DNA from 3 places in the Pseudoalteromonas espejiana DSM 9414 genome. Region 3 is predicted to be linked to each of the others. Evidence: predicted binding sites of a transcription regulator. Region 3 holds the regulator's gene; each other region holds the start of a gene.
What was found. Region 3 encodes FliA, which starts transcription of late flagellar genes. Its sites were predicted from a motif close to CTAAAGNTNNNNNNNNNNNNGCCGATA; they were not measured.

Region 1 (6,733 bases), 1.8 Mb from region 3:
ACAACGTACATTAAAGGTGCGTGAAGCAAAACAAAAACAAGAAGATGATTCTAGTTCTTTACGTACTGGGACGGATCAATCAGTGTAACTAGCTTTACTGCTAGCTTATTACTAGACACATCAGCCGTTGCATAATATTGCAGCGGCTTTTTTATGTCTGTCACTTTATCTACTAGCCCATGTGCTGTTAATAGGTAGCTGACTCTATTAGCTATGGCGGCGCCTGAATCAAGCAATTGAACTTTGCCATTAAAGAACGCTTTTATAGCGTCTGCTAGAATCGGGAAGTGAGTACACCCTAGTACTAGCACATCTATATTTGGATTTAACGTTAGACGATTAAGCTCAGTATGGAGTTTTTTAGTATCAAGCTTTTGAGAAAAAAATAGCTGCTCTGCCAATGCCACCAGCTCCACACTACTATATAAGCTTACATTAACATTATTAGCATGCTCTTTAATAAGAGTATGCGTATATGCGCTTGCTACTGTGGCGGGCGTGGCAAGTAAACCAATATGCTTTGAATGCGTTAGCTCTGCTGCCGGTTTAATAGCAGGTACTACACCCACAATGGGAATAGATGTAATTTTACGGACTTCGCTGAGCGCGGAGGTAGATGCGGTATTGCAGGCTATAACAATAAGGTCAACATTAAGCGCGTTTTGCTCAATAAAAAAAATAAGCGAGCATAAACGGTTAATTATAGTTTGTTGGGTTTGAGCGCCATAGGGAAGTAACGCATTATCCATAAAGTAGCTGTATTGAGCATAGGGAATACGTTGTTGAATATGTTCAAGTACGCTGGTGCCTCCTATACCTGAATCAAATACCATTATATGCACTGACAAACTACGGTTCCTACTATTTATTGAGAACAGCAGTTTGCCATGGGGTTTTTATAAAAGAAAGTAGTTTAACTTTGCAGTTCATTTAGATCATTAAGCGAATCAGTCGCTGAATTAAGCTCATTTAAGTTATCAAACATAGCTTTGGTGTAATCAACTAACTTATCTATTTCTGCCTGATCTTGATTTAACCACTCAAGAATACCTGCCAATTGGTTTTGTAAACCTAGCTCGCTTGCTTTATCGAAGGCATTTTTTAAATCATCATTAAAGGGGGCGAGTGTATCAGCGACCTCTTTTTGTGGTGCTGGTTGGTATTGCTCGTAGCTTTTTACTGTAGCAACGGTTTTTGTTTGGCGAAGATCCATTGAAAATGCCACTAGCTGCTCACTACCTAAGCTAAGCTCTTGCGCTTTTTCAAATGCTTGATCTAAGTCGCCACTAAAGAATGTTTTACTTACTCCCTGTAGCTCTTCCATCATCGCATTGATAGCATCTTGCTCATCTTCATTTAAATCGCCGTTTACCGACATAGAAAATGAGAGCTCTCTTGATTGTGATGAAGAGCTGGCAAATGATTCACTGTTATTGTTTTGTTGATAACCGCTTGCTGATTGCGACTCAAATGCATCGGCAAAACTAATACTGACTTCATCACCCTCGGCCGTTGTAAATTTATATTCGGCATTACTGCTCATGCTTACATATTGAGCTTGGCTTACACTAACACTGGCAGGTTGTGGGTTAAATAGGTTTTGTTCAAATTCATCAAGCCCCTCAAAAATGCCTTCTTTTGACTTGTCGATGCCCTCTTGCATTTCATCATTAAATACGCCGGTGCCTTTTAACTCATCTACAGCATCGTCAATGCCTGTTTGAACACCCGTGCGAGCATCGTTTAGCATATTTTTTAATTTATCGTCGTCGGCTCCATTTGCTTTGGCTTTATTAACTGCGCCTGAAACAAAGTCGAGTACATTTTTTACTATTTCGTCAAAGTCGAATAGTGGTTTATCAGCTTGTTTTTGCTCAACGGGTAAACCTAGTTGCTCTGCCATTTTGTCGCCAAGCACTTTTGCCGCAAGTTCTCTGCCTCGCTGTAATGAAGTTTCTTGCGGAGATTGGATTGTTGGCTGCTGTAGCGCCTCCTTATTATTGAATTTGTTAACGTTGTTGTTTGGCGTATAGCCATAATTACCAATTTTCATGATCCACCTCCATTACATACGTAGCTTATTATCGGCTATAACTGATAAAACTAAAGGGTATGTGTAAAAAAACAGCAAGTTTATTATCTGCAAAACTAGACAAATACACCTCGCCCCCTACAATAGCGCCGATAAATAGATCTCACAAATAAGGTAGTAGTATTAATGGCAGTGATAAAAATAGATACCACACAGTACGATGCGCAGTTAGCTGAAAAAGAGCAACGCATTACATCGCAGTTTCAGCGTTTTGGTGTGCAACAATTAGAGGTATTTAACTCAGAGCCAATTAACTACCGCCAGCGTGCCGAGTTTAGAGTATGGCATGATGGGGATGATCTATTTCACATCATGTTTGATCAAGCAACAAAAGAAAAGATCCGCGTTGATACCTTTGACCCTGCAGCGCCATTAGTAGGTGAAGTGATGCAGGTGATGATTGATAATCTTAAATCGTGTGAAATATTACGCCGTAAATTATTTCAAATTGACTACTTATCATCATTAAGCGGTGAAATTTTAGTGAGCTTACTTTATCACAAGCCACTTGATGAAGAGTGGCTAAGTGAAATTAAAGCCCTTAAAGAAAAACTAAGCAGTAAATACAAAATTGATTTTATTGGCCGCGCACGTAAGCAAAAAGAAGTGCTTGGCGATGACTTTGTCACAGAGCGTTTAACAGTAAATGGCCAAGAGCTTATTTACCAACAAGTAGAAAATAGCTTTACTCAGCCAAATGCGAAAGTAAATATTAAAATGCTTGAGTGGGCGCAAGACCTATGCAAACCACTTACTAACGATTTACTAGAGCTTTACTGCGGTAATGGTAACTTTTCAATTGCGTTGGCAGGCTCATTTAATCGAGTATTAGCTACAGAGATATCTAAATCATCGGTACATTCTGCTCAGTACAACATTGCAAAAAATAAAGTAGATAACTTAGATATTATTCGTATGTCGAGTGAAGAGTTTACCCAGGCAATGAATGGCGAGCGTACTTTTTCCCGTTTAGAGGGGATAGATTTAAAAAGTTACGATTGCCAAACTATTTTAGTGGACCCACCACGTGCTGGTATGGATACCCTTACCTGTGACTTAGTGGCCAACTACGAGAACATTATTTATATATCGTGTAACCCAGAAACACTTGAACGCGATTTAGATCATTTAACGCGCACTCATAACGTTAAGCGTTTTGCGATATTTGATCAGTTCCCATATACCCATCATACTGAGTCAGGTGTTTTCTTACAAAGAAAATAACTGCCCCTCAAATAACGTTAAGTCTATTTAAAAATTAAATTAGGCTTATATAAAAAAAGCTCCCTAAGGAGCTTTTCCTGTTTTTGCTAAACTTACTTGCTAGCTAAATAATTTACTAATTTACTAATGTCTTCTGGTGCAGTAATACCCGACTCTCGGCCTAGGTTTAATTTGTACTTACCATTTACGATAAATGTTGGTACGCCGCGTAGTGCGCCTTTTTCTTTAAAGTAGTTTTGATCGCGTTTCATTTTTGAGCTTAATGTACGTACCGAGAAGCTTTTGTATAGCTTATCAAACTTATCGCCATCTACCCCTTGCGCTACAAATACATCTTTTACATCGGCGATTTCGTTAAACTTAGCGCGTTTTGTATGGATGTGATTAAAAATAGCAGCAACAATTTTATCTTTTTGCGGAAGTACCTCAGCTGTTGCAAGTGCTTGGCTCATCATTTGCTGATTTTCAGGATCGCGTACACCAACAAAATCAACATGGCTCTTTTTAAACTTAACGTTTTTGTCTAGCTTAGGTTTAAACTCACCAATCAGTGCTTCCATGTTATTACACGCAGGGCAGTAAAATGAGAAAAACTCTTTAATTTCTGGTTTTTTAGTGGCGCGCTCTGCAACTACATCGTAGTGAACGCCTTCTTCGTATGTAGCTGCAAAGCTGCTTGCTGCCATAGGAAGTAATAATGCAAGCAAGCCTGCTTTAACTAATTTGATCATTGTTATTATTCTCCAAGATTAAAGTGTTAGTAAAAAAGCAACTAACTCATCAAGTTCTTGTTGGTTATTGATGGTGTTAATGTTGATTTTGTATTTATCGTTAACAATAAAAGTAGGTACGCCTGTTAGCGCGCCAATTTTTGAATATTTGTTTTGCTTATCTTGCATTGCACGTTCAGCTGAAATAATTGGCATGCTTGCAATATCTTGATCGAATGTTGCGCTATCAATGCCATTAACTTCAAGCAACTTTTTAACGTCTTTCATTTGCGTTAAAGGTGCACGTTGTACATGTATGCTTTTGAAAATTTGGTCGCTTATGCTTTGTGCTTGGCCGTGTTTTTTACCAATTAAATATGCATAGCTTAAGTTGCTTTGCGCCTGCGGTGATACACCGCCTAAAAAGTTTACGTGGTTTTTAATAAACTTAGTGCCTTCTGGCAGGTTTTTTTCAATTGCTTTAGCTACTGGTTCAAACTTAAAACAATGTGGGCAGTAAAATGAGAAAAACTCGGTAACTTGTGGCTCTGCGCTTTTTTCTACATCAATAACAGTATACTGGTTATCGGCTTCAAATTGTGCAGCAAGGGCTGCAAACGGTAAACATAAAAGTAGTAGGCTCAGTTTCAATTTTTTAAGCATTGGTGTCTCGTGTACTTTTTAAATAAAATTTTATGGCAATAACTTCAGCGGGGCTTCTTGCAGTGCAGCAAGTTGCTCTTTAAGTGCTAAAATTTGTTGCTCCCAGTATTTGTCTTCGGCAAACCATGAAAAGTTCCGTACGAACGCCGGATCGCTCCATCGTTTGGCTACCCAACCCATGTAGTGAATAATACGCATTGCACGAAGCGGTTCAATTAATTTGAGTTGAGTGTGGTCAAAATCACAAAACTCTTCATACGCATTTACAAGGGTGTCTAACTGTAACAGCTGTGTTTGACGATCGCCACTGAGCATCATCCATAAATCTTGAATGGCAGGCCCTTGACGGCTATCGTCTAAATCTACAAACATAAGCGCATCACCTGCCCATAAAATGTTACCAGCATGGCAATCACCGTGTAGGCGAATACTTTGCACATTTTTATACTGTGATTGCGCTTGCTCTATTACCAAATCTAATATGGTGTAAAAAGCCGTGCTGATCCCCATTGGCACCAAATTACTTTTTTGCAGATGAACTTTAGCTGTATGCAAATACTCTTCACAGCTAAATGTTGGCCTATGATTGAACTCTTTGCTTTTAGCTACCTGGTGCATACGGCCAATTAAACGCCCCATTACATCAAGTTGATCAAGGTTATCTACTTCAAATAAACGCCCACCAACACTTGGAAACAACACAAACACGTAACCTTGGTGTTCAAACAGGCTTTGCCCATTATATTTAATAGGCGCAACAACCGGTACTTCGGCCTCGGCGAGCTCAAATGCAAAGTCGTGCTCTTCTTGAATTTGCGCTTTGCTCCAACGCTCAGGACGATAAAACTTTACAACGTAGCGCAGGCCATCTTCAGCCTTAAATTGGTACACTCTATTTTCGTAACTATTAAGTGCTAATAAACCCGACTCAGCATAAATACCAACGCTTTCTATGGCATCGAGTATTAAGTCGGGTGTTAAATCTTCAAAACTAAATTTACTCATGGGCTTCTTAATATAAAAAGCGGGTTGCCCCGCTTTTATTAGTTAATGTGTTTATCGCGCTTTAAAAAAGTTACTTGGCTGCGATATGCTTTCATCGGGGTCATTAACCGGTGAAAGCTCAAAGTTAAACTCGGTCATAGGCGCCTTTAAATCATATGGGTCCATAACCAGTGACAGTGGCACATTATGCGACTGCCCTGCTTGTACAGTAAATGTTTGCTTTCCTATATATTTAAAGTTTTCGAGCCCGTTTACTTTAATGTTAAAGGTTTGCTCGTACTGTGCTTTGTTGATCACTTTTAATGTGTAGGTGTTTTCTACTAAGCCATTAAAGTCGACACGATATAGCTGATTACGGTCACGTATTATGTCAAAGTCCATTGGCTTTCTAAATGCAATATTGGCCACCAGCGCACTTGTTAGTACTAGCAAGATGACCGTATAACCAATGATTTTAGCTCGCAGTGGATTGGTTTTATTTTCAGGCGTTTCAAGGTTTCGCTCTGTTGTGTAAGAGATAAGCCCGCGTGGATATTCCATTTTGTCCATTACACCATCACATGCATCGATACACGCACCACAGTTTATACACTCTGCTTGTAAGCCATTACGAATATCTATACCCGTTGGGCACACTTGTACACACAAATTACAGTCAATGCAGTCGCCCATTTCCAAATCTTCGTGGGCAATTTTACGCGAACGCGGCCCGCGGCTTTCACCACGTTTTTCATCGTACGTTACTGTGTACGTGTCTTTGTCAAACATAGCTGATTGAAAACGCGAATACGGACAAATGTGCAAACACATTATTTCGCGCATCCAGCCTGCGTTTGCATAAGTACATGCTGCAAAGAAAATAATACTTACTAGTGCATAGCCCCCAACATTAAAGGTCACAAAATCAGGCAGTAATTCACGTATCGGCGTAAAATAGCCCACAAATGAAATAGCTGTATATAAGGCAAATAATACCCAGCTAGTATGCTTTGCTGTTTTTCGCCAAAACTTATCAAAATCCATCGGGCGCTGATCGAGC
Region 2 (6,733 bases), 1.8 Mb from region 3:
TGCCAGCGCGGCAAGAACAGAAGTATCAGCATCTATTTTAGCTAATGCCTGATGCGCTTGCTCAATTAAATCTTGCGCCATTTGCTTTGCGCCCAGCATACCTAACAAGGCTGGATAAGTCGCTTTATTAGCGGCTAAATCAGAGCCCTGTGGCTTACCTAAAGTAAAGGTGTCGCCTTCAACATCTAAAATGTCATCGTGTACTTGAAATGCCAGCCCTATAGCATACCCAAAAACGCTTAAGTTTTCTAAGGTTTGTTTGTCTGCTTTTTCGCTACACAGTGCGCCTAGAGTAATTGCACAATTGATTAAAGCGCCTGTTTTTAATCGATGGATTCGCTCAAGCTCTTGTACTGTAATAACTTTGTCGGTGGCTGCAATGTCTAAACCTTGCCCACCAACCATGCCTTCAAGCCCAGATGCATTTGCAAGCTTAGCAATCATTTTTACTTGTGTTTGCGCATTACAAGAAAAAGTATGCGAAGCAATAAGTTCAAAGGCTAATGTTTGCAGTGCATCTCCTGCTAAAATTGCATGCGCATCATCAAATGCAATGTGGCAAGTTGGGCGACCGCGGCGTAACTCATCGTCATCCATGGCAGGTAAATCGTCGTGCACTAGTGAATAGCTATGAATACACTCAATGGCGGCAGCCAATACGTTTAAATCTTGTTTATTAGCGCCGAGCATTTCACCCGTTGCATACACCAAAAATGGTCGTAATCGTTTACCCCCATTAAACAAACCATACTCAGTGGCTTGTTTAACCGTTTTTTCTGTATCAAGGGGCTGGTCAAAGTATTGCTGTAGGGTAGTTACAACATCGTGTTGAGCACTTTCTATTTTTTCTTTTATGCTCACGATTATTCCATATCGTTATTAAAGGAAGTGAGCGCTGCTTTTTCGCCATTTCCCATTAAAATTGACACTTTTTGCTCTGCTTGCTGTAACTTGCCTGTTGATGCATTAGCTAATGCGATACCGCGCTCAAACTGTTTTAACGACTGCTCAAGCGATAAATCACCTTGTTCCATTTCACTTACAATGGTTGATAATTCTTCGAGTGCTTGTTCAAAACTTAGGTTTTCAGGTTTTTTAGTCGCCATGTTTAATTTCAGCCAGCATGATAAATTTAGGAGCCAATTTTAGGGGGAATGCTAAACTAGGTCAAAGGATGATCGTTGTTTTTTGAGTAATATCAGTTTAAATCGTCTTTTTATGAAGTATAAGGTGCGCATTAGCTCTCACTATGTACAATAAAAATTAATCAGTAGCTAGGCTAGTAGGCTAACTTGATCTAAAATTAGGCTGAACACGGTGTTTTGCACTTTTTGCAAAAATGGCTTAAGTATTTCAGTATCTTGCCGATAAGCAGTTAATAATAAAAGTTTGAATAACAAAGTATAATACTTTGGAGGAAATGTGGATTTAGCAACCATAATTGGGATCCTTGGCGCAATTGGTTTAATTGTCATGTCCATGTTTATGAGTAGTAGTGGCGAAATGGGAATGTTTGCCGATGCTCCTTCTAGCGTAATTGTATTTGGTGGCTCACTATTTATAGTGTTATCAAACTTTACTCTGTCTCAATTTCTGGGCATAGGTAAAGTGGTAGGCAAGGCGTTCATGTTTAAAATTGAATCGCCAGAAGAGCTTATCGAAAAAGCGGTAGAACTTGCCGACTCAGCACGTAAAGGGGGGTTTTTAGCTCTCGAAGAAGCCGAAATACCAAACCCATTTATGCGTAAAGGGGTTGATATGCTAGTAGATGGCCACGATGCCGATGTAGTGCGTGCCACACTTCAAAAAGATATTTCTTTAACAACCACACGTCATGAACTCGGAGCGGGTTTGTTTAAATCCCTTGCCGATATAGCGCCAGCTATGGGTATGATAGGTACGTTAATAGGCTTAGTTGCCATGCTTTCTAACATGGATGACCCTAAAGCAATTGGCCCTGCCATGGCGGTGGCACTATTAACTACTTTATATGGTGCGTTTTTAGCAAACGTTGTGGCTATTCCAATTCAGGTTAAACTTGAACTACGTAAAGACGAAGAAGCAATGAATCAGCGTTTAATACTTGATGCTATTTTAGGGATTCAAGATGGCCAAAACCCTAAGGTAATTGAAGGTATACTTAAAAATTATCTTGCTGAGTCTAAGCGTAAAGTGGATACCGAGGAGTAACCATGTCTGATCAAGAGTGCAAATGCCCACCACCCGGTTTACCTGCATGGATGGGAACATTTGCTGATTTAATGTCGTTATTAATGTGCTTTTTTGTACTCTTACTTGCCTTTTCAGAAATGGATGTACTTAAGTTTAAACAAATAGCAGGCTCAATGAAGTTTGCTTTTGGCGTACAAAATAAAATAGAAGTAAAAGATATTCCAAAAGGGACGTCTGTTATTGCAATGGAATTTACCCCTGGTAAACCAGAGCCAACCCCTATAGAAACCATTCAACAGCAAACCGTAGAAATGACTCAACAAATGCTTGAGTTTCAAGCGGGCGATGAAAGCTCAGCCGGTGGTAGGCAAGAGCAACGCGGTGATAAGCGTGGTGGTGAATCGCGTAGTACTTCGCAAGAGCAGTCATCTGAGCAAGCAACTTCAGCGGCCGATCAAGAGCAAACAAATGAGCTAGTTAAAAAAATAGCGCAGCAACTCGAAAAGCAAATTATAGATGGGGCTATCGAGCTTGAATCCCTAGGTCAGCAAATTATTATTCGTATTCGTGAAAATGGATCTTTTCCATCAGGGAGTGCCTTTTTACAACCTAAGTTTAAACCTATCATTCAAGATATTGGTGTGCTGCTAAAAGATGTACCCGGTGAAATTACTGTTTCGGGGCATACCGACGATTTTCAGGTTTCAAACGAGTTATATATTAATAATTGGGACTTATCGTCAAAACGCGCGGTAGCAGTTGCAAGCGAACTGCAAACAGTACAAGGGTTTGATAAAAACCGGATGATGGTAGTGGGGCGTGCCGATACACGCCCGCTTGTGCCAAACGATTCAAATGAAGATCGCCGCAGAAACCGCCGAGTAGAAATATCAATCCTGCAAGGTAAGGCCAAAGAGTCAGACCCTATTGATGTACGCTAGGTTATTGCCTAGCGTTAAACTTTAGTAAATCAGTTTCATTTTAAGGTACTTTATCCCTTTAAGTATCTTGGCAATATCACCATTTTAGCTTACAGTACATTTCCTTAACATATGTAATGGAGTGCCTGTGAAAACAACCAATAAATATTGTGATATGCCGGGTAATGGTGACGGTACTGATGACGATACAAAAACAAAATAGGACAGAGTATTTTGCCTGAGTGGTTTTTGTATATTGTTAGTATTTTAAGTAAAAGCTGGGTTTTAATGCTAAGCCCGGCTATTTTTATATTTTTTGTATTTAAAGATCGCCTAGCCTTTCGATTTGTATTACTTACAGCAGCCTTTTTCCTCTTTGGTAACCTAACTGCTTCAAGCCTAAGAGCGTTTGATGACATTTATATTTATCGTTATTTAGTCTGGGCGCTCACCGATATTATTTGGATGGCACTTATAGCTTACTGGGGTATTAAGGATAAAGTTTACCTATGGCAATGTGTTATTGGGCAACTAGTTGTTATTGGCGCACCTATATTACAACTATTCCGATTAGTTGATCGCCATTTGTGGGATTTAGCTTACAGTACGGTTATTTATCAGACCCTAATGCCATTTATCAATATTGCCACGGTGGTTGTATGCTATTTACCTTTAATTATCCTTTTCACTAAGCAAGGCAGTGTAAGGTCAAAAAGAGAAAACTCCCCACCTTCAAAATAGCTGTGCTAAACTACTGTTTATATAACCAGTTATTGAGCAAATCCCATGAAACTCTATATTGCAGAAAAACCATCCCTAGGCAGAGCAATTGCTGATGCACTGCCAAAACCACATAAAAAATACGATGGGTATATAGAAGTAGCTAATGGTGATTGTGTCTCGTGGTGCATTGGGCACTTACTTGAGCAAGCAGAGCCTGATGACTACGATGAGCGTTTTAAAAAATGGCAATTCGAACATCTTCCTATTGTGCCTGACCAGTGGCAACTAAAAGCAAAAACTAAAACACGTAAACAGTTAACGGTATTAAAAAAGCTAATTAAACAAGCATCAGTTTTAGTTCATGCTGGCGATCCCGATAGAGAGGGTCAACTTTTGGTGGATGAGGTAATAGAACAAGCTAAAATAAGCAAAACTAAAAAGCAAAGTATTCAGCGTTTACTTATCAGCGACTTAAATTTAGCGGCAGTTAAAAAATCACTTAGTAGCATGCGCTCTAATAGAGAGTTTATTCCTCTTAGTGTATCAGCGCTTGCTCGTTCACGCGCGGATTGGTTATTTGGGATGAATCTCACTCGGGCTTATACGTTAGCTGGGCAAAAAGCAGGGTTTGGCAATGTGCTATCAGTTGGCCGCGTACAAACGCCCATTTTAGGGTTAGTGGTTAATCGCGATAACGAAATAGCTAATTTTGTATCAAAACCATTTTATGAAGTGTTGGCACATTTAGTTACTCCAGAGCAGCAGCTATTTACAGCTAAGTGGGTGCCGAGTAAAGCTTGTGAGCCTTACCAAGATGAAGAAGGGCGAGTATTAAATAAAGCACTTGGTGAAAATGTAGCTTCTCGTATAACTAACCAAAAGGGAGAGGTAACAGCACTTGAACAAAAACAAAAAAAGCAAAGTGCACCTTTACCTTATAATTTATCAGCACTGCAAATAGATGCGGCAAAAGCATTTGGTATGGCTGCCCAGCAGGTGCTTGATATTTGCCAAACACTTTATGAGCGCCATAAATTAATTACTTACCCTCGCTCAGATAATCGCTATTTACCTAAGGAACATCATTTAGATGCACCTGCAATTTTAAAAGCAATTTCAGCAAATGGCGGCCAAAAAGTAGAGTTGGTAAATGGTGCTAATACTAAGCAGCGCAGTAAATGCTTTAATGACTCAAAAGTAGCTGCGCATCACGCTATTGTACCTACGGGAAAGCAATTAAAATCAGCCAGCTTAGCCACTGATGAAGCAAAAGTGTATCAGCTTATTTGTAGGCATTATGTGATTCAGTTCTACCCTGATTACCTATATAACGAAACCAAAGTAGAGATAACCATTGCTGGTGGTTTATTTAAAGCTAATGCCAAGCAAGACGTAAGTTTGGGTTTTAAGGTACTAATGGGTAAAGGCGAGTTAAAAGAAGAAGCAACTTTACCTCATTTAGCTAAAGGGATGGCGCTTAATTGCACTAAAGGTGAGGTTATTGAAAAGCATACTACACCTCCATCACATTTTACTGATGCAACATTGTTGGCTGCGATGACAGGCATTAGCCGTTACGTTAAAGATCCTCAAATTAAAAAAGTATTAAAAGAGACCGATGGTTTAGGTACTGAGGCTACACGTGCAGGTATTATTGAACTGTTATTTAGGCGCCGTTTCTTAAAACGCGAAGGCAAAGCAATTAAAGCAACCGAAACCGGTTTGGCACTTATTAGTGTTTTACCACAAGGCCTAGCAAGCCCCGATTTAACGGCTAAGTGGGAGTCGAGCTTAGGAGATATAGCGCAACAAGCAATGAGTTATCAGCAGTTTTTACAGCCATTACTTGCTGAGCTTGAAGGATTTGTACACCAAGCTGTTAATTGCGATAGCCATGTATTTTCAAAGCTACCTAAAACACCTCTAAAAAAGCGTTTTGCTAAAGGTAGTAAAAAAACGTCATACAAAAAATCTAATTATAAAAAGAGCTCCGCAGCCACTTAATTGCGGAGCTCTTAAGTACTGCTTATTAATTATTAAATAAAGCCACCGCAGCGTTACTCATCGCTTTTATGCCTGTAGGTAGCGCTACTTTATAATCAGGTGCAAACTTACTTGAATGTAAAGAAGGAAGTGTTTCGTTATTTTCCATCGCTTTTGTATATTGTTGTTGGTTAACACCGCCTAACCAAAATAAAGTAATAGGGATGTTTTCATCTGTTCTGCCGTATAATCCAAAATCTTCACCAGCCATAACTGCTTTAGTTTTAAGTACATTAGTTGCACCAATTGCATCTGCAATAGCACCTCTAACAATATTTGTTTGCTCTGGGTTATTGTAAGTAGATGGAATAGACTCATCTTCATGTACATGAACAACAGGGTAGTGCGACTCTTCAAGCCCTGCGCTTTGTGCAATGCCTGCTGTTATACGTTCAATTGCTGCTATTTGAGCTGTGCGTACATCAGGGTTATAGCTTCTCAGAGTAAGTTGCAACTTTACTTCATCTGAAATTACATTATGTTTTGAACCACCATGAATTGAGCCTACAGTTATTACTGAAGGTTCAAGTGGAGAAAGCTCACGACTGGTTATAGTTTGAAGTGCTAATACAGTGCGAGCAGCAATAACAACAGGATCAACGGTAGTATGCGGGTAAGCGCCATGGCCACCTTTTCCTTTTATACTAATATCTACCGAATCAACACTTGCCATAGTGTATTCGTTTTTCATTGAAACTTTACCCGCAGGCACGCTGGCACTTACATGTAATGCAATAACGTGGTCGGGCTTTGCATATTTACTAAATAAGCCTTCACTTAACATTGCTTTTGCGCCACCACCTACTTCTTCAGCAGGTTGTGCAACCATCATCAATGTACCTTGCCACTCGTTTTTATGTGCAATTAGTTGCTCG
Region 3 (6,733 bases):
TGTGGTGTAAAACAAGTTAAAGATGCTAATGAATTAGCTGAAGTTTTATATCATTTACGCAATAAGCGTCTAGTATTAATTGATACAGCGGGTATGAGCCAACGTGATTTACGCCTTACAGAGCAGCTAAATACATTAATGCGCAACCAGCGTGTAGATATACGTAGTTATTTAGTACTAAGTGCTACAGCGCAAATTAATGTACTACAAGAAACGGTTAGGCACTTTAAGAAGGTACAGCTAAGCGGTTGTATTTTCACTAAGTTAGATGAATCATTAAGTTTAGGTGAGATTATTAGTATTGCGATTCAAAATCGCCTGCCAATAGGGTATCTTACTAATGGTCAGCGTGTACCAGAAGATATTCGCGTTGCAAATGCAGAAAAACTAGTAAAAAAAGCTGAGCAATTGTATTTAAAAAGAGCAAAAGCACAACATTCAAGGCACCAAGCAGTGGCGCCAAGCACAGTAGGGATGTATGATTAACACAGTATTAGATCAAGCAAGCGGCCTGCGCAAAATGAGTCAAAACAATAACAACGGCGTAAAAGTTATCGCAGTAACTGGTGGTAAAGGTGGGGTGGGTAAAACCAACGTATCTTTAAATACAGCTATTGCATTAGGCCAGCAAGGTAATCGGGTTTTAGTATTAGATGCCGATTTGGGTTTAGCTAATTGTGATGTAATGCTAGGACTACGTGTTGAAAGAAACCTATCGCATGTTCTTTCGGGCGAATGCGAACTAGATGAAATATTAGTTGAAGGCCCTGCGGGTATTAAAATTGTACCTGCGACTTCAGGCTCTCAGAGCATGGTTGAACTTACACCATCTGAGCATGCTGGGCTAATTCGTGCATTTAGCGAGCTTAATACAGAATTTGATATTTTAATTGTTGATACCGCAGCGGGTATATCTGACATGGTGCTTAGCTTTTCACGTGCGGCCCAAGATGTAATGGTTGTTGTATGCGATGAACCTACCTCAATTACAGACGCCTACGCGCTAATAAAAGTATTAAGCCGTGAACATGGCGTTTATAAGTTTAAAATTGTAGCAAATATGGTGCGCAGTATGCGTGAAGGCCAAGAGCTTTTTGCAAAGCTTTCAAAAGTCACAGATCGCTTTTTAGATGTGTCGATGGAGCTTGTTGCTACAATTCCTTACGATGAAAATATGCGTAAATCAACGCGTAAACAAAAAGTTATTGTTGATCTGTTTCCTAACTCTCCAGCTGCAGTTGCCTTTAAAACTTTAGCGACAAAAGCGGTAAAATGGCCTATACCTAATCAACCTTCAGGACATTTAGAGTTTTTCATTGAGAAGCTAGTAAACGGCTAATTATGACAACATCGGTGAATAGAGCTATGGGATATCAATCAACACAAAATTTAAATGTGGTTGTTGAAAAGCATGCATCGCTTGTCAAAAAAGTGGCATGCCATTTAATAGCTCGACTCCCACCTAGTGTTCAACTCGACGATTTAATTCAATCAGGCATGATTGGCTTGATAGAAGCCTCAAAAAACTTTGATGCAAGCAAAGGCGCAAGCTTTGAAACTTTTGCGGGTATTCGTATTCGTGGTGCTATGCTTGATGAAATGCGCAGGGGTGATTGGGCCCCTCGTTCGGTGCATCGTAAAAGCCGATTAGTAGCAGAAACCATCACCGAACTTGAAAATAGCTTAAATCGAGAGCCAAAAGATACAGAAGTTGCTGAAAAACTTGAAATTTCGTTAGAAGAATACCATCATATTTTAAACGATGTTAATTCAAGTAAAGTGCTAGGTATAGAAGACTTAGGGGTCGATGAAGATGTTATTAGCCCAGCGGGACAAGATTTAGCGCTAGACAAACCATTTAATAATGTTAAAAATGAACGGTTTAATAAATCATTGTTGGAAGCAATAAAGTCTTTACCAGAGCGAGATGCAATGGTTTTGTCTTTATATTACAACGATGAAATGAATTTAAAAGAAATTGGACATATACTCGATGTAAGTGAATCGCGTGTAAGTCAGATACATGGTCAGGCGATGATTAAGCTCAAAGCAAAAATCAATGACTGGATAAACTAGTAGTAAGTAAATTATAGGTTAAGACCTCACCGGAGGATGTTTTGGATAAAAACATGAAAATTCTTGTTGTTGATGATTTTTCTACAATGAGACGTATTATAAAAAATCTGTTGCGTGACTTAGGTTTCACGAATGTTCAAGAAGCTGACGATGGTTCAACAGCATTACCTATGTTGCAAAATCAAGTTTTTGACTTTGTAGTAACTGATTGGAACATGCCAGGAATGCAAGGTATCGACTTGTTACGAGCAATCCGAGCTGACGATAAGTTAAAGCATATTCCTGTTTTAATGGTAACGGCAGAAGCTAAAAAAGAACAAATCATAGCGGCTGCTCAAGCTGGCGTTAATGGCTACATTGTTAAGCCTTTTACTGCTGGTACATTAAAAACTAAATTAGAAAAAGTGTTCGAACGCTTAGGTTAATGAGGGGAGAGGCTTATGTCAGCACCAGCTGCGCCTCAAATTACTTTAGAACAGGCTCGTCAGCTTGTCGTTTTTTTAGAAAACGGTGAGCAAGATAAAGCTGATCAATTAATTTTAGATACTGCCTCTAAAGAGCAATCGCAACTATTTGCTGAAGTAGGTAAGTTAACGCGTCAGTTACACGAAGCGCTTAAAAGCTTTGAGTTAGATACACGTTTAACTGACTTAACTACTGATGCAATACCCGATGCGAAAAAACGTTTGAACTATGTCATGGAAATGACAGAAAACGCGGCTAATAAAACGATGGATGCAGTTGAAGCTAGCTTACCCATCGCGCAGCAATTAGCTGACGAAATTGCGCACATTAAGCCTACATGGGATAGGCTTATGAATCGCGAAATAGAGCTCGGTGAATTTAAAACACTTTGCCATAGCATAGATAAGTTTATGAATAGCTCTCATCATAAAACCGATGAGCTGCAAACTTTAATGACCAATGTATTGATGGCGCAAGATTTCCAAGATTTAACAGGACAGGTTATCCGTCGCGTTATTGAACTTGTCAGAGAAGTAGAAGAAAGTTTAATCCACCTTTTAACAGCATTTGCTGCACAAGATGACAGCATCGTTGAAAGTAAAGAACAACAAGAAACAGAAGAACTGGTTGCCGCACAAACATTAGCAGGTCCTGAAGGCCCTATTATTGATAAAGAGTCGCGAAATGATGTTGTATCAGATCAAGACGAGGTCGACGACCTACTATCAAGTTTGGGCTTCTAAGAGGAGAGTAACTGCATGAGCTTTGAAGTCGATGAAGATATATTACAAGACTTTCTTGTAGAGGCTGGAGAAATCCTAGAGCTTTTATCTGAACAGTTAGTTGAGCTAGAAAATAACCCAGAAGATACTGAGTTACTTAACGCTATTTTTAGGGGCTTTCATACCGTAAAAGGTGGTGCTGGCTTCTTGGCAATGACAGAGCTTGTAGATGCGTGTCATGGTGCTGAAAATGTATTTGACCTTTTAAGACAAGGGGTCAGAACAGTCAATTCTGAATTGATGGACGTTATATTACAAGCGCTTGATACTATTAATGAAATGTTCGCTACAATTCAAAACCGCGAGCAACCAGACCCAGCAGACCCGCAATTATTACATACCCTTCATAAGCTAGGCCAACCGCCTACAGATGATGAGTTAGCTGAAACACCCGCTGAAGCAGTCGTTGAAGAAGCATCTGCAGCCCAAGCTGATGCAAGTGATGATGAAGACCCATTTGCGTTTGATGAATTATTTGATAGTGCCGGCTCAACGCCTACATCAGACAACTCACAAATTGACGAAATTACTGAAGATGAGTTTGAAAACTTACTCGATGAATTACACGGCAAAGGGCAAAGTCCAGTAACATCTTCAGACACAAGCCCTGCTCAAGATACAAGTTCAGACATTACCGATGATGAGTTTGACAGCTTATTAGACGAGTTACATGGCGTTGGTAGTTTTGGCCCAGTTGGTTCAGATAGCACACCCGAACATGAGCCCGCAGCACAACAGCCTGCGCCCGCTGTATCAGCCTCAAGTGATGTAGAGGGTGATGAAATAAGTGATGACGAATTTGAGGCATTACTTGATGAGCTGCATGGTAAAGGCGGAGCTCCCGAGTCTAAAGAGGCTGATAAACCGGCTCCGGAGGCTGCAAAGCCGACACCTGCGCCTGTAGCGGCTAAACCTGCAACACCGGCTCCAGCAGCTAAAGCGCCTGCAGCAAAATCAGCACCTACACCTAAAGCCGCACCTGCAGCAAAAGCCGCACCTACTCCTAAACCTGTAGAAAAACCAGCTAGTAACACGGCCCCTAAAAAAGCGACGCCACCACCTGCAGAAACAACGGTTCGAGTTGATACTAAACGCCTTGATCAAATTATGAATATGGTTGGTGAACTTGTATTAGTTCGTAACAGGTTAGTAAGCCTAGCGACCTATACAGACAGTGAAGCAATGGGTAAAGCTATTTCAAACCTAGATGTGGTGACTGCTGATATTCAAGGCGCTGTTATGCAAACTCGGATGCAGCCAATCAAGAAAGTATTTGGTCGTTTTCCGCGTGTTGTTCGTGATTTAGCTCGAAGCTTAAATAAAGATATTAATTTACAGCTAGTAGGTGAAGAGACTGACTTAGATAAAAACTTAGTCGAGGCACTTGCTGATCCTCTTGTGCATTTAGTACGAAACTCAGTGGATCATGGTATTGAAATGCCTGCAGATCGTGAAGCTGCTGGCAAGCCAAGAACAGGTAACGTTACATTATCTGCATCGCAAGAAGGTGATCATATCTTGCTAACCATTAAAGATGATGGTGCAGGTATGGACGCTGAAAAACTGAAAAAAATAGCAATAAGCAAAGGCGTGCTAGATCACGACCAAGCAAGCCGCTTATCAGACACTGAAGCATATAACCTTATTTTCGCACCAGGTTTTTCTACCAAAGAAGAAATATCTGATATTTCTGGTCGTGGTGTGGGTATGGACGTGGTTAAAACTAAAATCACACAACTCAATGGTTCTGTAAATATTCAATCAGAGCTAGGCGTTGGTACTGTTTTAGAAATCAAAGTACCGCTAACATTAGCTATCTTACCAACATTAATGGTGGTGGTAGGGGAGCAAACATTTGCTCTGCCGTTGGCTGGTGTGAGTGAAATATTCCATCTCGACTTAACTAAAACTAATGTGGTTGACGGTCAATTAACCATTATTGTGCGTAAAAAAGCGATACCGTTATTTTACCTAGAGCACTGGTTAGTTAAAGGCGCTGATTGTTCACAACGTAAAGCCCAAGGGCATGTTGTTATTGTACAAATTGGTACTCAGCAAGTAGGCTTTGTAGTTGATTCATTAATTGGCCAAGAAGAAGTAGTAATTAAGCCTCTTGATGCGTTACTACAAGGTACTCCGGGAATGGCAGGTGCAACTATTACCTCTGATGGTGGTATAGCATTGATTCTTGATGTGCCAAATATGCTTAAGCATTACGCAGGATAAAAAGCGGGCACATTCATCTGTGCCTGCAAATAAATTTAATAAGAGAGCGCAATGGCCGTAAAAGTTTTAGTTGTTGACGATTCCAGTTTCTTTCGCCGCAGAGTAAGCGAAATCCTAGAACATGACAGCGGTATTGAAGTAATTGGTTTTGCCGTTAATGGCAGAGAGGCTGTGGAAAAAACGGCTCAACTACGCCCTGATATGATCACCATGGACGTGGAAATGCCAGTGCTTGATGGAATTAGTGCTGTTAAAGAAATTATGGCGAGTAATCCGACGCCCATTTTAATGTTTTCTTCGCTTACACGTGATGGTGCTACAGCAACTTTAGATGCACTAGATGCAGGTGCGATGGACTTTTTACCTAAAAAGTTTGAAGACATAGCACGCAATAACGAAGATGCAATTAAGCTATTGCAAGCTAAAGTAAAAGAAATTGGTCGCAGACGTGCTCCTCGCCCTATAAAGCCATTAGCTCCAAGCCGAGTTACTTCACCCGTTAGCAATAAAGTGCCGCCTGCAAGTACATCGGTTAGGCAACCCGATAGAAGCTTTCAACGTACAGCTTCTGAGCAACCAAGCTCAGCGCAGACTTTACCAACGCGTGCCAGCGGGAAAAAATATCAATTGGTGGCAATTGGCACATCAACGGGTGGGCCAGTTGCACTACAAACTATTCTTACGCAATTACCAGCAAATTTCCCACACCCTATTTTACTTATTCAGCATATGCCTGCCGCATTTACTCCTGCTTTTGCAGCGCGATTAAATGGCCTGTGTAAAATTCGCGTTAAAGAAGCTCAACAAGGTGACCGCTTAGAAGCTGGAACTGCCTATTTAGCGCCAGGTGGACAGCAGATGATGGTTGAGGGACGTGGTGGTAATAAAACACTACGTGTATTTGAAGATAATAGTGAGCGTATTAGTTATAAACCGAGCGTTGACGTAACTTTTGCAAGTGTAGCCAAGAGCTATCTGGGTGATGTATTAGCTATTGTTCTCACGGGTATGGGAGCTGATGGACGTGATGGTGCTCGTATGCTCAAGCAAACAGGCGCAACAATATGGGCGCAAGATGAAAAAAGCTGTGTTGTTTATGGTATGCCACAAGCTATAGCAAATGCAGGGCTTGCTTCAGAGCATTTAGCGTTAAACGACGTTGCCTCAAGAATAAAAAGAGAAAC

Region 1: PESP_RS04115 (DUF5610 domain-containing protein) is a predicted target of FliA. The motif match lies at 2,083-2,109, and genes of this name have one in related genera.
Region 2: pomA (flagellar motor protein PomA) is a predicted target of FliA. The motif match lies at 1,344-1,370, and genes of this name have one in related genera.

Annotation. Positions count from the first base shown of each region.
Region 1 is NZ_CP011028.1:897,826-904,558, reverse strand. Features, by position in the region: gene PESP_RS04125 (RNA recognition motif domain-containing protein) at 1-88, shown strand, start outside; gene murI (glutamate racemase) at 51-848, opposite strand; gene PESP_RS04115 (DUF5610 domain-containing protein) at 914-2,053, opposite strand; gene trmA (tRNA (uridine(54)-C5)-methyltransferase TrmA) at 2,219-3,316, shown strand; gene PESP_RS04105 (thiol:disulfide interchange protein DsbA/DsbL) at 3,409-4,047, opposite strand; gene PESP_RS04100 (thiol:disulfide interchange protein DsbA/DsbL) at 4,066-4,689, opposite strand; gene PESP_RS04095 (serine/threonine protein kinase) at 4,720-5,694, opposite strand; gene ccoG (cytochrome c oxidase accessory protein CcoG) at 5,746-6,733, opposite strand, start outside.
Region 2 is NZ_CP011028.1:865,429-872,161, forward strand. Features, by position in the region: gene ispA ((2E,6E)-farnesyl diphosphate synthase) at 1-861, opposite strand, end outside; gene PESP_RS03945 (exodeoxyribonuclease VII small subunit) at 864-1,106, opposite strand; gene pomA (flagellar motor protein PomA) at 1,423-2,190, shown strand; gene PESP_RS03955 (flagellar motor protein MotB) at 2,193-3,113, shown strand; gene PESP_RS03960 (hypothetical protein) at 3,327-3,833, shown strand; gene PESP_RS03965 (DNA topoisomerase III) at 3,879-5,819, shown strand; gene PESP_RS03970 (M20 metallopeptidase family protein) at 5,845-6,733, opposite strand, start outside.
Region 3 is NZ_CP011028.1:2,700,150-2,706,882, reverse strand. Features, by position in the region: gene flhF (flagellar biosynthesis GTPase FlhF) at 1-486, shown strand, start outside; gene PESP_RS12360 (MinD/ParA family ATP-binding protein) at 479-1,339, shown strand; gene PESP_RS12355 (RNA polymerase sigma factor FliA) at 1,366-2,076, shown strand; gene cheY (chemotaxis response regulator CheY) at 2,118-2,501, shown strand; gene PESP_RS12345 (protein phosphatase CheZ) at 2,517-3,284, shown strand; gene PESP_RS12340 (chemotaxis protein CheA) at 3,300-5,549, shown strand; gene PESP_RS12335 (protein-glutamate methylesterase/protein-glutamine glutaminase) at 5,601-6,733, shown strand, end outside.